Regions from separate parts of the Bradyrhizobium sp. JR4.1 genome, predicted to be linked through region 2. Evidence: predicted binding sites of a transcription regulator. Region 2 holds the regulator's gene; the other holds the start of a gene.
What was found. The regulator LexA, encoded in region 2, represses DNA repair genes until DNA is damaged. The targets are predictions, from matches to a motif close to TGTTCNNNNTGTGTTCNG.
Positions count from the first base shown of each region.

Region 1 (7,130 bases), on a different contig from region 2:
CCGCGCTCGGCTATACCAACGTCCGCGCGCTCGATGGCGGGCTGAAGGCCTGGCGCGACGCGGGCTATCAGGTGTTCGAGGACGTCAACTCCTACTCAAAAGCCTTTGGCGAGCTGGTCGAATCGCGCAGGCACACGCCGTCGTTCAGTGCCGACGAGGTGGCAAAACTCATCGCGGACAAGGCCAACATCGCCATCATCGACGTTCGCCGCTTCGACGAATATGCCACCATGAACATCCCGGGCTCGGTCAGCGTGCCCGGCGCGGAGCTGGTGCTGCGGGCAGGGCAGGCGGCACCCGATGCCGAGACCACCATCATCGTCAATTGCGCCGGCCGCACCCGCTCGATCATCGGCACCCAATCGCTGATCAATGCCGGCGTGCCGAACAAAGTCCGGGCTCTGCGCAACGGCACCATCGGCTGGACGTTGGCGCGGCATACGCTCGACCATGGTGCCGACCGGCGTGGCGCAATCGGACCGTTCGAGGGCGGCCCGGCCAATGCGCGCGACGTCGCCTATCGCGCCGGTGTCCGCCATATCGGCGCGAGCGAGATGACTTCGCTTGTCGCGCAGGCCGATCGCACGCTCTATCGCTTCGACGTGCGTGACGCGGAGGAATATGCCGCAGGTCATCTCCCGGGGTTTCGCCACTATCCTGGCGGCCAGCTCGTCCAGGAGACCGATATGGCAGCACCAGTGCGCGGCGCGCGCATCGTGCTGACCGACGACAGGGGCGTCCGCGCCGACATGACGGCGTCCTGGCTCGCGCAGATGGGCTGGGAGGTCTATGTGCGGGAAGGCGGCTATGACGGCGCACTCGAAATCGGTCCGCCGCACGTCCTGCCCAAGCCCGACCCAGCCCACCGCTACCGCCGCCCCTATGAGGGCACCGGCGTCGACGAGCGCGCGATGCAGGCCTATCTCGACTGGGAGTATGGTCTGGTCGATCAGTTGCGGCTTGACGGAACGCACGGGTTTTATGTGATCTGACGACCGCTCCGCCATCTTCTCCCCGTATCCGAACCCTATTGTGCTGCGCATCCCCCGCGGTCTATGAGCTGCGGCGAAGCTGTGACCCACGGAGATTTCATGCCAGTCCCAGGCCAAAGCCCTGAGCGGAGCGCGAAGGCGCTGCTGCTCGAAGGCGTCAACGACAGCGCCGTGGACCTGTTCAGAACGGCGGGTTTCACCAATGTCGAGCGCCTGACCAAGGCGCTGGACGGCGAGGATTTGCGGCGGGCGCTCAAGGGCGTGTCGCTGCTCGGCATTCGCTCGCGCACCCAGATCACCGATGAGGTGCTGGAAGCAGCCGACCAGCTTCTCGCCGTCGGCTGCTTCAGCGTCGGTACCAACCAGGTCGATCTGCTGGCGGCGCGCAAGCGCGGCATTCCGGTGTTCAACGCGCCGTTCTCGAACACGCGGAGCGTCGCCGAGCTCGTGATCGGCGAGATCGTGATGCTGCTGCGGCGCATCTTCCCGCGCTCGGTGTCGGCCCATGAGGGCGGCTGGGACAAGTCGGCGACCGGTAGCCGCGAAGTGCGCGGCCGCACCCTTGGCATCATCGGCTACGGCAATATCGGCTCGCAGCTCTCGACGCTGGCCGAAGCGATCGGCATGCGCGTGATCTATTTCGACCGCACCGACAAGCTCCGCCACGGCAACACCGAGCCGGTCGAGAAGCTGGAAGAGCTGCTGGCGCAGAGCGACGTCGTCAGCCTGCACGTGCCGGAGACGCCGGAGACCGCCGGGATGATCGGTGAGAAGGAGCTGCGGGCGATGAAGCCCGGCTCCCTCCTGATCAACAACAGCCGCGGCACCGTCGTCGATCTCGATGCGCTGGCGGGGGCTCTGCGCGACGGTCATCTCGCGGGTGCCGCCATCGACGTGTTTCCGGTCGAGCCGTCCTCGAATTCGGACCGCTTCAAGAGCCCGGTGCAGGGCCTCGGCAATGTCATCCTCACGCCGCATATCGGCGGCTCGACCGAGGAGGCGCAGGAGCGCATCGGCGGCGAGGTGGCGCGCAAGCTGGTTGACTTTTTCATCACCGGCTCGACCACGGGGGCGGTGAATTTTCCGGAGGTGCAGTTGCATCTGCGTCCCTCCGGCGCGCGCTTCAGCCACGTCCATCGCAACGTGCCCGGCATGCTGCGCCGGCTCAACGAGGTCTTCCTCCAGCGCGACATCAACATCGCCGCGCAGTATCTGGAGACCTCGGGCGACCTCGGTTACGTCGTGCTCGATGCCGACCTCGGCGGCCAGGATTCAGGCGCGCTGCTGCAGCAGATCCGCAGCCTCGAGGGGACCGTCGGCGCGCGGCTGGTGTTTGAGCACTAGCACTGCATTGACGACCGGCCGCAGGGCGCCTTGAATGCGGCCTTCTGGCGGAACGAACAGAAACTCAGGGGGAAACGATGGCGCAAATCCATGTGACACTGTGCGCATTGCTGGTGGGCGCAGCGGGCGTGCTCGGCGCGAATTCGGCTTCAGCGGCGACGCTGGCCGAGGATGCGGACACCGTCTGCAAGGGCCTCGTCGGCGGCATCGACGCCGTGAAGATCGATTCGGCGACGTTGCTGGCGCCGTCGCAGCTTGCCGTCGCCGAACGCGGCCCGACGCCGTCGCAGCGCGTCACGCCCGCCAATCCCGGCTTCTGCAAGCTGCTCGGCCATATCGATCCCAGCGATCCCAAGGCGCCGCCGATCAAATTTCAGGTCAATCTGCCCGTCGAATGGAACGGCCGCTCGCTGCAATATGGCGGCGGCGGATTCAACGGCGTGCTGATCACGGGCCTGACGCTGCCGCCGGCCTATCCCTTCGACAAGCCGTCGCCGCTCGCGCGCGGCTTCGTCACCTACGGCACCGATTCCGGTCATGAGTCCAAGCCGGGCGAACCGCCGCAGCTGTTCGCGCTCAACGACGAAGCCTTCGAGAATTTCGCCCATCGCGCCTTCAAGAAGGTGCGCGATGCCGCCGTCACGCTGATGCAGCGCGCCTACGGCAAGAGACCTGAGAAGATGTACTTCATGGGTTCGTCCGAAGGCGGCCGCGAAGGCCTCACCATGGCACAGCGCTATCCTGACGATTTCGACGGCATCTTTGCTCGCGTGCCTGTCATCAACTGGGTCGGCCTTCAGCATGCCGGCACGCGTTCCGGGCTCGTGACCATGGGTGACGGCTGGATCAACCCGGCGCAGGTGAAGCTTGTGGGCGATGCCGTGCGCGCGGCTTGCGACAAGGCCGATGGCTCCGATGACGCGCTGGTGCAGGATCCCGTTTCATGCAAGGCGGCATTCAAGGCGGAGACGCTGCGTTGCGCGAGCGGCAAGACCGGCGATCAGTGCCTCACCGACGCACAGATCAAGGCAATCGAGACCCTGCATGCGACCTACAAATTCCCGTTCGCGCTTGCCAATGGCCTCGACGACTATCCGGGCTGGGGCGTGTCGGGCGAGGACACGCCGGCGGTTGGCCCGACCGGCGGCTGGGTCGCGTGGTGGCTCGGCACGGCGCCCCCGGCGCAGCCACCCACGCCCAATAACGGCATCGCCTGGATTTACGGCGCCGGCGGCATCCAATATGTGTTCGCGCGCGATCCCAAGCTCGACGTGACGACCTATAAGCCCGAACAGCACAAGGCGCGGCTGCTCGAGGTCTCCAGCCTGATGGATTCCACCGACCCCGACCTCAGCCGCTTCCGCGCTCGCGGCGGCCGGCTGATCATGCTCGAGCACATGGCGGACTATGCGCAGAGCCCCTATGCCGGCATCCGCTATTTCGAGAACGTCGAACGCAAGCTCGGCAAGGCCGAGACGGCCGAGTTCGCGCGGCTCTACGCCGCGCCCGGCGTCGACCATGTCGGCTCCGGCGCGCCGGCCAATGTCGACATGCTGAGCGCGCTGGTCGACTGGGTCGAAAAGGGCAAGGCGCCCGGCGATTTGGAAGTCGCCGAGCAGAAGGTCGAGGCGCCGTCGTTTGCGACGCTTCGCGCGCTGCCGCTGTGCCGCTGGCCGGCCTGGCCGCACTACAAGAGCGGTCCGGTGACGGAGGCGTCGAGCTTCACCTGCGCGCCGTAACAGGCGCGCCACGTCGGAGGAAGCGTCACCCGGTGGCCATTGCCTGCGCGCCGCCGAGCAGCTGCGCGTTAAGCCGGCCGCCGGAGAACAGCATGTCGTCGAGGGCTTCGTCGATATCGGCGGAGACCACGGTGTTGCCGCCGTCCCGCGCAATGCTTCCTTGCGCCAGCCGCCGCATCAGCTCCTTGATGAAGGCGCAACTCGTGCCGTCGCTACGCCGGGCAGCCTCTGCGATGACCGCCTCGTCGAGCGGCAGTCCCTTGCCGTAGAGCCGGACCAGCTTGCCGCGGCCGGTCTCGTTGGGTAGCGGCACTTCGATGGCTTGGTCGATGCGGCCGGGGCGACCCGCGAGAGCACCTTCGAGGTCCTCCGGCCGGTTGGTGGTCAGGACGAACAGGATGTCGGCATCTTCCTTCAGCCCGTCCATCTCGTTGAGCAGCTTGTTCAGCATGGATTCCTCACACGGCCCCATGTCATCGCGGTCACGGGCGATGAGATCGACATCCTCGATCACCACCATCGACGGCTGGAGCAGCCGTGCCAGGCTCATATAGGCGCCGAGCAGACCGATCTGTTCGGCCGTGATGATCAGCGTCGTATGCCCGGGCAAATGCGTTGCGAGATAGCGGATCGTGTGGGTCTTGCCGGTGCCCGGCGGGCCGTACAGCAAGATGCCTTTGCGGGTCGATTGGCCCAACCGGCGCAATTGGTCTCGGGTGTTGACGAAGGTCAGAACGTTGCGATCGAGCAGCCGCAGGGTCTGCTCCGGCAGGATCACCTCGTCGCGCGACACCTGCGGCAAGCGATGCACCGTGATGCCGCGCGAGCGACCGCGATAGTCGGAGTCCGCATCGAGCGACAGGATCTTGCCGCGATAGGTCCGCGCAGCCTGTACGGCTTCTTCCAATTCACTGAAGCATTGCTGGACCAGAGCCGCGCCTGCGGAACCTGAAGACACCAGGATCTCGATCCGAATTCCGGGCTCGCGACTGTATTCGCGGTGTGCGCAGAGCAAAACCGCATAGCGGAGATGATCCTGCTCACACAGCCATAGTCCGTTATCCAGACACTTGACCGGGCTCTTCTCGCCTACGTCGACGTCGGAATATTGCAGCGGGGCGATCGCGATCGCATAGCGGCCCTCCTTGAGCAGCCGTGGAATCGACAGCGTTTCGTAGCGCTGCTCCTCGTTCAATCCCACCAGCCGGATGGCCTTGCCGAAGAGCCGGTCGACTGCGGCCTGGAGATCGACGCGCATGTGGCCGGGAAATTGGCGGATCGTGGTCACGAGTTTGCTGCGCGCGGTGCTGGCAAGGTGCCAATCGAGAACGTCGCAAGCAAAGTCGAAATCTTCCTCTTGTTCGTTCGAGGGCTCATCCGCCGCACGCATGCAGTCGCTGCACAGCCAGACCGTGCGGTCGCCGATACGCACGTCCATCTGTCCCTCAGGCTTCCCGCAGAGTTCGCAAGGAGTTTTGACCGCCTCAAGCGTGACCTGCAGTCGATGGCCGGCCAAGCCGATGGATTGTTGCGCAGATTTGAAAAGGGCTTCGGCAACCGATTGAGGGTAAGGTCCGCAAACCGCCTTTTCCTTCTGCTCGATCTGGGTGATCAGCGCGGTCGCTTCACGGTCTGATTTGCCGAAGACCTGCCGAAGCAGATCCATCACGAATTGGTCCGGCGTATCATCGTCATTATGAATTACGAGCTGGGTCGGCTGGTTCTCGCCACGCACACTGTTCATCACGAAAGACCTCCGGGACAATCTATGATTGAAGAGAACGAATAGGGAACATAAAAGGAGGCGACCGTCAAGCGTGTTCCTCGACGCCTGCCGCGGCACATCGACCTCACCGCTGTCCTTTGACATTTCGAACCGCTTCGATTATCTATTTCGCATGCGAAATAAAGCAGCCGGCGCGGGGCATCATCGGCTGATCTACCTGCTGAGCGTTGCGCAGCGGCGCTTGCAGCGCTGGATGGCGGCGCAGCCTTCGAGCGAGGTCACGCCGGCGCAGGCAGGGCTTCTGTTCATCCTCGGCAAGCAGGACGGCGTCCTGATGGGCGAGGCGGGCACGGCGCTCGATCTGGGGCCGGCCGGCATCTCCGGCCTCGTCGACCGCACGGCAGCTGCAAAATTGATCGAGCGGCGGGCCGATCGCGAGGACGGGCGCGCCTGGCGCGTATGGCTGACGCCGAGGGGTCGTGCAGCGCTCGCACAGGCAAAGGCCAACGCGGCACAGGTCAACGCTGCCTTGACGGACGGATTCACCAGTGCGGAGATCGATATCGTCGCGCGCTGGCTGACCAGCATTCAGGACAAGTTTCCAAGAGAACTTCCAACAGAGCCTTTGAGAGATACAGAGGAATAGAGGAGAGACCCATGACCGAGCACGTCCGGATCGAGAACGACGGCGGAATTCTTACGCTCACGCTGGCGCGCCCCGACAAGAAGAACGCACTGACGGATGCGATGTACGGCAAGCTTGCCGATGCCATCGAATCCGCCGAGTCCGATGCGTTGGCCCGCGTGATCCTGATCCGCGGCGAAGGCGACATGTTCACTGCCGGCAACGACGTCGGCGAATTCGCCGCAGTCGCAGCGGGCAAGTCGGAAGGAAGCCGCAACGTGGTGCGCTTCATCCAGTCGCTGGCGCGCTGCACCCGGCCCTTGGTTGCCGCGGTGCAGGGCCGCGCCGTCGGCGTCGGCGCCACGATGCTGCTGCATTGCGACCTCGTCGTACTCGCCGACGACGCGCAATTGTCGACTCCCTTCGTCAGCCTGGCGCTGGTGCCGGAAGCCGCCTCCAGTCTGCTGATGCCGGCCCGCATCGGCTATGCGCGGGCTTACGAGATGTTCGCGCTGGGCGAGACGGTGCCGGCCAAATCCGCGCTGGAATGGGGGCTCGCCAACCGCGTGGTGCCGCTCGACAAGCTCGATGCCGAGGCGCTCGCGCTGGCGCAGCGTCTTGCCCGTCAGCCGGCCGGCGCGCTCACCGCCACCAAGAAGCTGATGCGCAATGGCGAGGCGCTGGTCGCGCAGATGAATGCCGAA
Region 1 covers NZ_JBEPRY010000001.1:271,480-278,609, reverse strand. The annotation lists gene ABIB90_RS01440 (rhodanese-like domain-containing protein) at 1-992, shown strand, start outside; gene serA (phosphoglycerate dehydrogenase) at 1,092-2,336, shown strand; gene ABIB90_RS01430 (tannase/feruloyl esterase family alpha/beta hydrolase) at 2,414-4,075, shown strand; gene ABIB90_RS01425 (ATP-dependent Clp protease adaptor ClpS) at 4,101-5,819, opposite strand; gene ABIB90_RS01420 (MarR family winged helix-turn-helix transcriptional regulator) at 5,974-6,447, shown strand; gene ABIB90_RS01415 (enoyl-CoA hydratase) at 6,459-7,130, shown strand, end outside.
Region 1: the regulator LexA is predicted to act here: its motif matches at 5,853-5,870, upstream of ABIB90_RS01425 (ATP-dependent Clp protease adaptor ClpS).

Region 2 (7,130 bases):
TCGGCGCCGGCTTGGCGGCCACCGCATTCGCGGTTTGGCCGTGCAGGAAGTCGTAGGCCGTATGCAGGGCCTTGTCGTCTTTCGCTTCCGGCGGGACATAGGACTGCGACCCGGTCTGCTCGGTGCCGTCGGCTGCCTGGAGATGACCGCGCATCTGGGACTCCGCCATGGTGTCCATCCGGCCCTTCAGCTCGGCCGGCACGTCCTGGAGGATCTCGATGTCGGGCGCGATGCCCTGGGCCTGGATCGAGCGGCCCGAGGGCGTGTAGTAGCGCGCCGTGGTCAGCGCCAGCGCGCCGTTGCCGGTGCCGAGCGGAATGATGGTCTGCACCGAGCCCTTGCCGAACGAGCGCGTGCCGATCAGCGTGGCGCGCTTGTGGTCATGCAGCGCGCCGGCCACGATCTCCGAGGCCGAGGCCGAGCCGCCATTGACGAGAACCACCAGCGGCTTGCCCTTGGTGAGGTCGCCTCCATGCGCCGTGAAGCGCTGGGTCTCTTCCGGATTGCGGCCGCGGGTCGAGACGACCTCGCCACGCTGCAGGAACGCGCTCGACACCGACACAGCCTGATCGAGCAGTCCGCCCGGATTGTTGCGCAGGTCCATCACGTAACCCACCAGCTTCTCCGGCGGAACGTCCTTGGAGATCGATGCGATCGCCTTCTTCAGGCCATCGGTGGTCTGCTCGTTGAACGAGGTGACGCGGATATAACCGATGTCGCCGTTCTCGACGTGGAAGCGCACCGGGCGCACATGGATGATCTCGCGCTTGATCGCGACGTCGAGCGGGGCGTCGGCGCCCTTGCGCACGATCGTGAGCTTGGTCTGGGTCTCGACCGGCCCCTTCATCTTGTTGACGGCCTGCTCGAGCGTCATGCCCTGCACGGCATCACCGTCGATCTTGCTGATGAGGTCGCCCGACATGATGCCGGCCTTGGAGGCCGGCGTGTCGTCGATCGGCGAGACGACCTTGACGAGACCGTCCTCCATCGTGACCTCGATGCCGAGCCCGCCGAACTCGCCGGAGGTGGTCTCCTGCATCTCGGTCCAGGCCTTGTCGTTCATGTAGCGCGAGTGCGGATCGAGCGAGGTCACCATGCCGGTGATCGCGCCTTCGATCAGCTTGGCATTGTCAGGCTTCTCGACGTAGCTCGCCTTCACCCGCTCGAACACTTCGCCGAACAAATTGAGCTTGGAATAGGCGTCATCCGCGCTCGCTGCCGCCCGTGCCGCCCATACGCCGCCGTGCGGACTGGCTACCAGAAGGGTCAGACACGCTCCGGTGAGCGCGCCCAGTGGAAACAGCAGGGTTTTCCGCATGGATAGGCTGGCCTTTTTGCTTCGCGGTTCGGTGGGGCTGGGGAGCCGCCATGCAAATGGCGATCCAGCCTGCTTCTCACAATACCATTCTGGTTTCTTCAAGGCCGGGATGCCACGCCGGCGGGTACACCGTAAAAATCCCTTCGTCCGGACCTAAACTTTCGGCAACGTTGCAGGACCCGGTTGGTGCGCAGCGGGGGTCGGCCGGCCGGCCCACGCCTCGCTGCCATGCCATTTTAGGATGGTTTTGGCGCCCCGGACGGGTTAGGCGATGACGGAAGGCTTCAAATTCTCGGGAGGATAACAATGAACGAAGCACCCCGCATCCAACCGGAAAGGAACGTCGAGCTCGGCGCCAGCACCGAGCCGTTCCAGAATCTGCATGAATTCGTCCGGAAAGCCCGCGCCAACCTCAACCAGAATGCTTGGGATTATATCGTCGGCGCGGCCGAGACCGAGACCACGATGCGTCGCAACCGCATGGCACTGGACGAGATCGCCTTTCGCCCGCGCGTGCTGCGCGATGTCCGCAAGGTCACCGGCTCGGTCGAGCAGTTCGGCCGCAAGATGCGCCTGCCGGTGGTACTCGCCCCCGTCGGCGCGCTTGAGATCTTCGATCCGGATGGTGCGGCGAGCGTGGCACGCGCCTGCGGCACTTTCGGTGCGGCGCACATGCTCAGTTCCGTGTCCGAGCCCGGCCTCGAGAAGACCGCCGAAGCTGCGCCCGACGCGCTGCGCCTCTACCAGCTCTATGTGCGCGGCGACGACGCCTTCGTTGCCGACGTCGTCAGCCGGGCCGAGAAGAACGCCTACGCCGCCTTCTGCCTGACCGTCGACACCGCTCACTACAGCCGTCGCGAACGTGACATCGCCAAGCGCTACGTTCGCGAGAGCCGCCTGCGCGCCACCGGCGGCGATTACCAGAAGGGTCTGGAGTGGCGGACGGTGAAGATGATCAAGGACAAGTTCAAGATCCCGCTGATCCTCAAGGGCATCGCGACGCCAGAGGACGCGCTGATCGCGATCGATCACGGCGTCGAATGGATCTACGTCTCCAACCATGGCGGCCGTCAGCTCGATCACGGTCGCGGCGCCATGCATGTGCTGCCCGAGATCGTCGATGCCGTGAACGGCCGCGCCAAAATCATGGTCGATGGCGGCGTCTGTCGCGGCACCGACATCGTCAAGGCGATCGCGGCGGGTGCCGACCTCGTCGGCATCGGCCGGCTACAATGCTGGGCGCTGGCGGCGGCCGGCGAATCCGGCGTGGCGCGCATGCTGGAGCTGCTCGAGGACGAAGTGCTGCGCTGCCTCGGCCTCTTGGGTGCGACGTCGTTCGCCGAGCTCGACAAATCCTGCCTGCACCAGGCGACCGCAACCAACGCGCCGAGTGTGTTCAGCGCGTTTCCGCTGTTCGACCACGAGCCATATCGATACTGAGTGAAAGGATGCAGGTGACATCGCTCTCTCCCGGCAGCGCGGATGCGCTCCTGTTCGATCTCGGCCGCGTGGTGCTCGATATCGATTTCTCCAAGGCAATCGCCTGCTGGGCGGGACATGCCGGCTGCAAGCCCGAAGCCATCGTCGCGCGCTATGTGCGGGACAGCGAAGCCTATCGGTTGCACGAGATGGGGAAGATCAGCGATGAGGATTATTTCGCCTCATTGCGAGCCTCGCTCGGAATCGGCATTTCGGACGCGCAGTTCCTGGAAGGCTGGAACGCGATCTTCGCCGGCGAAATGCCTGACATCGCCGAGCTGCTACCGCGGGCAGCGAAGCAGATGCCGCTCTACGCTTTCTCCAACACCAACCGGCCGCACGTGGACCATTTCTCGAGGGAATATGCCGACCTTCTCGGCCATTTCCGCGAGCTGTATTTGTCGTCCAGCATCGGCTTGCGCAAACCGGATGCGGAGGCCTTCGACCACGTCGTTGCGGCGATCGGCGTGCCCGCCGGGCGCATCGTGTTCTTCGATGATCTTGCTGAAAACATCGAGGGAGCGCGGGCGCGCGGCTTGACGGCGGTGCATGTGACCTCGCCGCGTGACGTCGGGAACGCATTGAAGGCATTGGGCATTTGACGAGGAGTCGGTGTCGCGAAACCCACGGCGGCACCGCCCCACGGGACCAATTTTGAGAAATTGAGGAACCCGATCACTTTGTGCATTTTTGTACAGAGTTCCGGGAACGGAATACCGCCTTCCGGACTCTTAGAGTCCGTTGGGACTTCTACGGACGGATGCATCATCGTGCTGGGCAAAACCTACCTCACCAAGCAGGCCTCTCTTCTTCTTGAATTCGCCAGGACAACTTCAGATTCGGACCTTTCCGCCAAGCTTGTGAGCAAGGCCGCCGACCTGAAATCCCAGGCCGATCCGCTGCCCGACAAAGACCAGGGAGCCAAGGCGCCCGACGTAACTCCCGGGCAGGCAGGGAGCTGATCGATGCAGGCCAGGGCGCTCGTCGTTCTCGCCTTGCCGTGATTTTCCTTGCCGTGATTTTCGTCGCTTCCATGACCACTCTCCTGCCGATTTGTCAGGTTCTTCGGATCATGCCGCGACGCGCTTGATCCTGCCTTCCGGAACAATGTGAAGCGGCGGGATGACTGTGCCCGCTCAGCCGTTTTTGCCTCTGCGCCCGCGCTCGGCTAGAAGACGTGCGGAACATTCGCCCGAACGTGCCGAGCAGGAGTTTTCGCCGTGGCCTTGATGCCGGTTTCCGACGCGCTTGCCGCGGTGCTGGCGGGTGCAGAGCCGCTGCCGGAAGAAATGATCTCCCTCGACGAGGCCTACCATCGCGTGCTCGCGCGTGACGTCGCGGCGCGGCGCACGCAGCCGCCGCAGGCGATGTCGGCGATGGACGGCTACGCGGTGCGCGCGGCCGATGCCGCGACGATCGATTCGGAGCTGACCGTCATCGGCGAAGTCGCGGCGGGCCGACCGTTCGCCGGGACGATCGGCGCCGGCGAGGCCGTACGGATCTTCACCGGCGCGGTCGTTCCCGGTGGCGCGGACGCCGTCGTGATCCAGGAGGACACGGTCGCCGCCGGCCAGCGGATCACGATCAAGGAAGCCGCGATCGCCGGACGGCACATCCGCCCCGCCGGCGTCGATTTCCGCGAGGGCGACGTGCTCCTGCGCAAGGGAAGTCGTCTCACCGAGCGCGACCTCGCGCTCGCCGCCGGAATGAATTATCCGCACCTTGCCGTTTTCAGGCGTCCGAAGGTCGCGATTCTCGCCACCGGCGACGAGCTGGTGATGCCGGGCACCACGCCCGGCCACGGCCAGATCGTCTATTCCAACGGTTACGCCCTGCACGCGCTCGCCCGCAGCGAGGGCGCCGAGACCATCGACCTCGGTATTGCCGCCGACACGCTGGAGGCGACCACCGCGGGCATCCGCCGCGCCCGTGAGAGCGGCGCCGACATCCTGATCACGACCGGCGGCGCATCAGTCGGCGACCACGATCTGGTCCAGCAGGCACTGAGGGACGAAGGCATCGCGATGGCGTTCTGGAAGATCGCGATGCGGCCAGGCAAGCCGATGATGCATGGGCGCCTCGGCGCAATGGGTGTGATCGGCCTGCCGGGCAATCCCGTATCGTCCTACGTGTGCGCTTTCCTGTTCATGGTGCCGCTGATTCGCGCCCTGTCGGGCCGTTCAGTGATTCACCATCGCCGCGAACGCGCCGTGCTCGGCCGCGGCGTCGGCGCCAACGACCAGCGCGAGGACTATCTGCGCGCGCATCTGGAGGAGCGTGACGATGGCACACGCGTCGTTCTTCCCGTCAACCATCAGGACTCTTCGCTGCTTGCGAATCTCGCTGCAGCACAGGTACTTCTCGTGCGCGCACCATTCGCGCCGAAGGCCGAAGCCGGCACAGCTTGCGAAGTGTTGCGGCTCCCCGTCTGAGCACCCCCGCAACGCGCGTTCCGCGGAGTTTGCTCTGTTCACGGTAAATTAAGCAGTTGCGGAACATGTATCGAACATATAGTGTCCGTTCATGATTTGTTTCGAGCATGTAGCGGCTTATTGCCGAATTCTGCGTCTCGGAATCGGACGACATCAACCGGGGGACTTTGGTCGAGATGTTAACGCGCAAACAATACGAGCTTCTGCGGTTCATCAGTGAACGTCTGAAGGAAAGCGGCGTGCCGCCCTCCTTCGACGAGATGAAGGATGCGCTCGATCTGCGCTCGAAGTCGGGCATCCATCGCCTGATCACGGCGCTCGAGGAGCGTGGCTTCATCCGACGCCTGCCCAACCGCGCCCGTGCGATTGAAGTCATCAAGCTGCCGGAGCTCCAGGCAGCCGCCGGCAGCCGCCGCGGCTTCACCCCGAGCGTCATCGAGGGCAATCTCGGCAAGGTGCGTGCGGGCTCCAGCCTGCCCGCGGACGAGGGCGAACGCCCCGTGGCGGTACCGGTGATGGGCCGCATCGCGGCCGGCACGCCGATCGAGGCGTTGCAGACACGCAGCCACACCATCAGCGTACCGCCCGACATGCTCGGCTCGGGCGAACATTACGCGCTGGAAGTGCGCGGTGATTCCATGGTTGATGCCGGCATCCTTGACGGCGACATGGCGCTGATTCAGCGCAACGAGAGCGCCGATACCGGCGACATCGTGGTGGCGCTGATCGACGACGAGGAAGCGACGCTGAAGCGCTTCCGCCGTCGCGGCGCCTCGATCGCGCTCGAGCCCGCCAACGCTGCATATGAGGTCCGCATCCTGCCGCCCAATCGGGTGAAGATTCAGGGCAAGCTGATCGGGCTTTACCGGAAGTACTGATACCGGACGTACTTGATACCTGGAGAAGTTGGCGCCTCGCGCGCTTCCGATCGGCATCGCCGGTCAGAGATTGGAGCGGATCATCGTCCGCTCCGGCTGGATAGTCTTTCTGGTTCTGCACAGACTATCCGGCCCCTCCTCCGGCGCTGGCTCCTCGCGACGCCCACGAAGCAGCACCGAAACAGCACCGCTTCGCGGCTCGGGTGTGCGAGGAAACAGCGACCAGCGATCGAGGTCGTTGCACCAGCCGGCAAGATTCGCGCATGCGCCTCCCGAATGCATCGCAACTCGCTTTGTTCCTATTGAATTCGGGAAAGATAATGTGATCGCGGCTTGCGGAAACCAGCCGCAGATTTGCCCACAACCGAGCAGAGCTTTCGTGCTTCAACTCTGATAGAGGCCTGCGCCTCGATAAGAGACGCGGGTTGCTATCCCAGCATGAGGAGCACCCGATGTGTGACTACAGCCTGCATGCCGTCGCGTCGCGCCCCGCCGAAGTCGGCGAGACGATCGTCTCGACAAATTTCCGCGGCACCTCGACGCGCGGCTTCGCCTCCGCAGCCGATCCGTCTGTTGCCGTCTGCCTGCTGCCGGGAACGGAGCTCGCCTTCGCAGACGACGTCCGCTACGACAATCGCTGGATCTGGACGCGGACCATCAATTCCCGCGTGGGCAAGTTCGGCAAGATCGATCCGCACGTTCCCGACCGCCATCATGACGCGATCGAATTCCCCGACGGCAAATTTGTGCTGGTGACGCAGCTCGTCGAAGGCCAGCGCGCGACCGTGCTGCAACTGCCTGTGACCCAGTCGGTCATCGAGCGCGAGCACAAGGCGCAGATCATCGCCGACAGGCAGCCGACCGTCACGCACCTGCCGATCGGCTGAAACAGCCGCCCTCCGGCTACGAGGTCGGAGGTCAGGATTGAATTGCCATCGCCGGCGCCGTGGCCGGCGAGATGGTGTGGTTTGCGCCAGCGAATCCGAGCGGACGCACCGACCCGCTGCGTTGCTCCGCACCATC
Region 2 covers NZ_JBEPRY010000003.1:10,111-17,240, reverse strand. The annotation lists gene ABIB90_RS08540 (S41 family peptidase) at 1-1,318, opposite strand, end outside; gene ABIB90_RS08535 (alpha-hydroxy acid oxidase) at 1,625-2,758, shown strand; gene ABIB90_RS08530 (HAD family hydrolase) at 2,767-3,399, shown strand; gene ABIB90_RS08525 (hypothetical protein) at 3,568-3,759, shown strand; gene ABIB90_RS08520 (molybdopterin molybdotransferase MoeA) at 4,018-5,229, shown strand; gene lexA (transcriptional repressor LexA) at 5,406-6,107, shown strand; gene ABIB90_RS08510 (hypothetical protein) at 6,560-6,994, shown strand.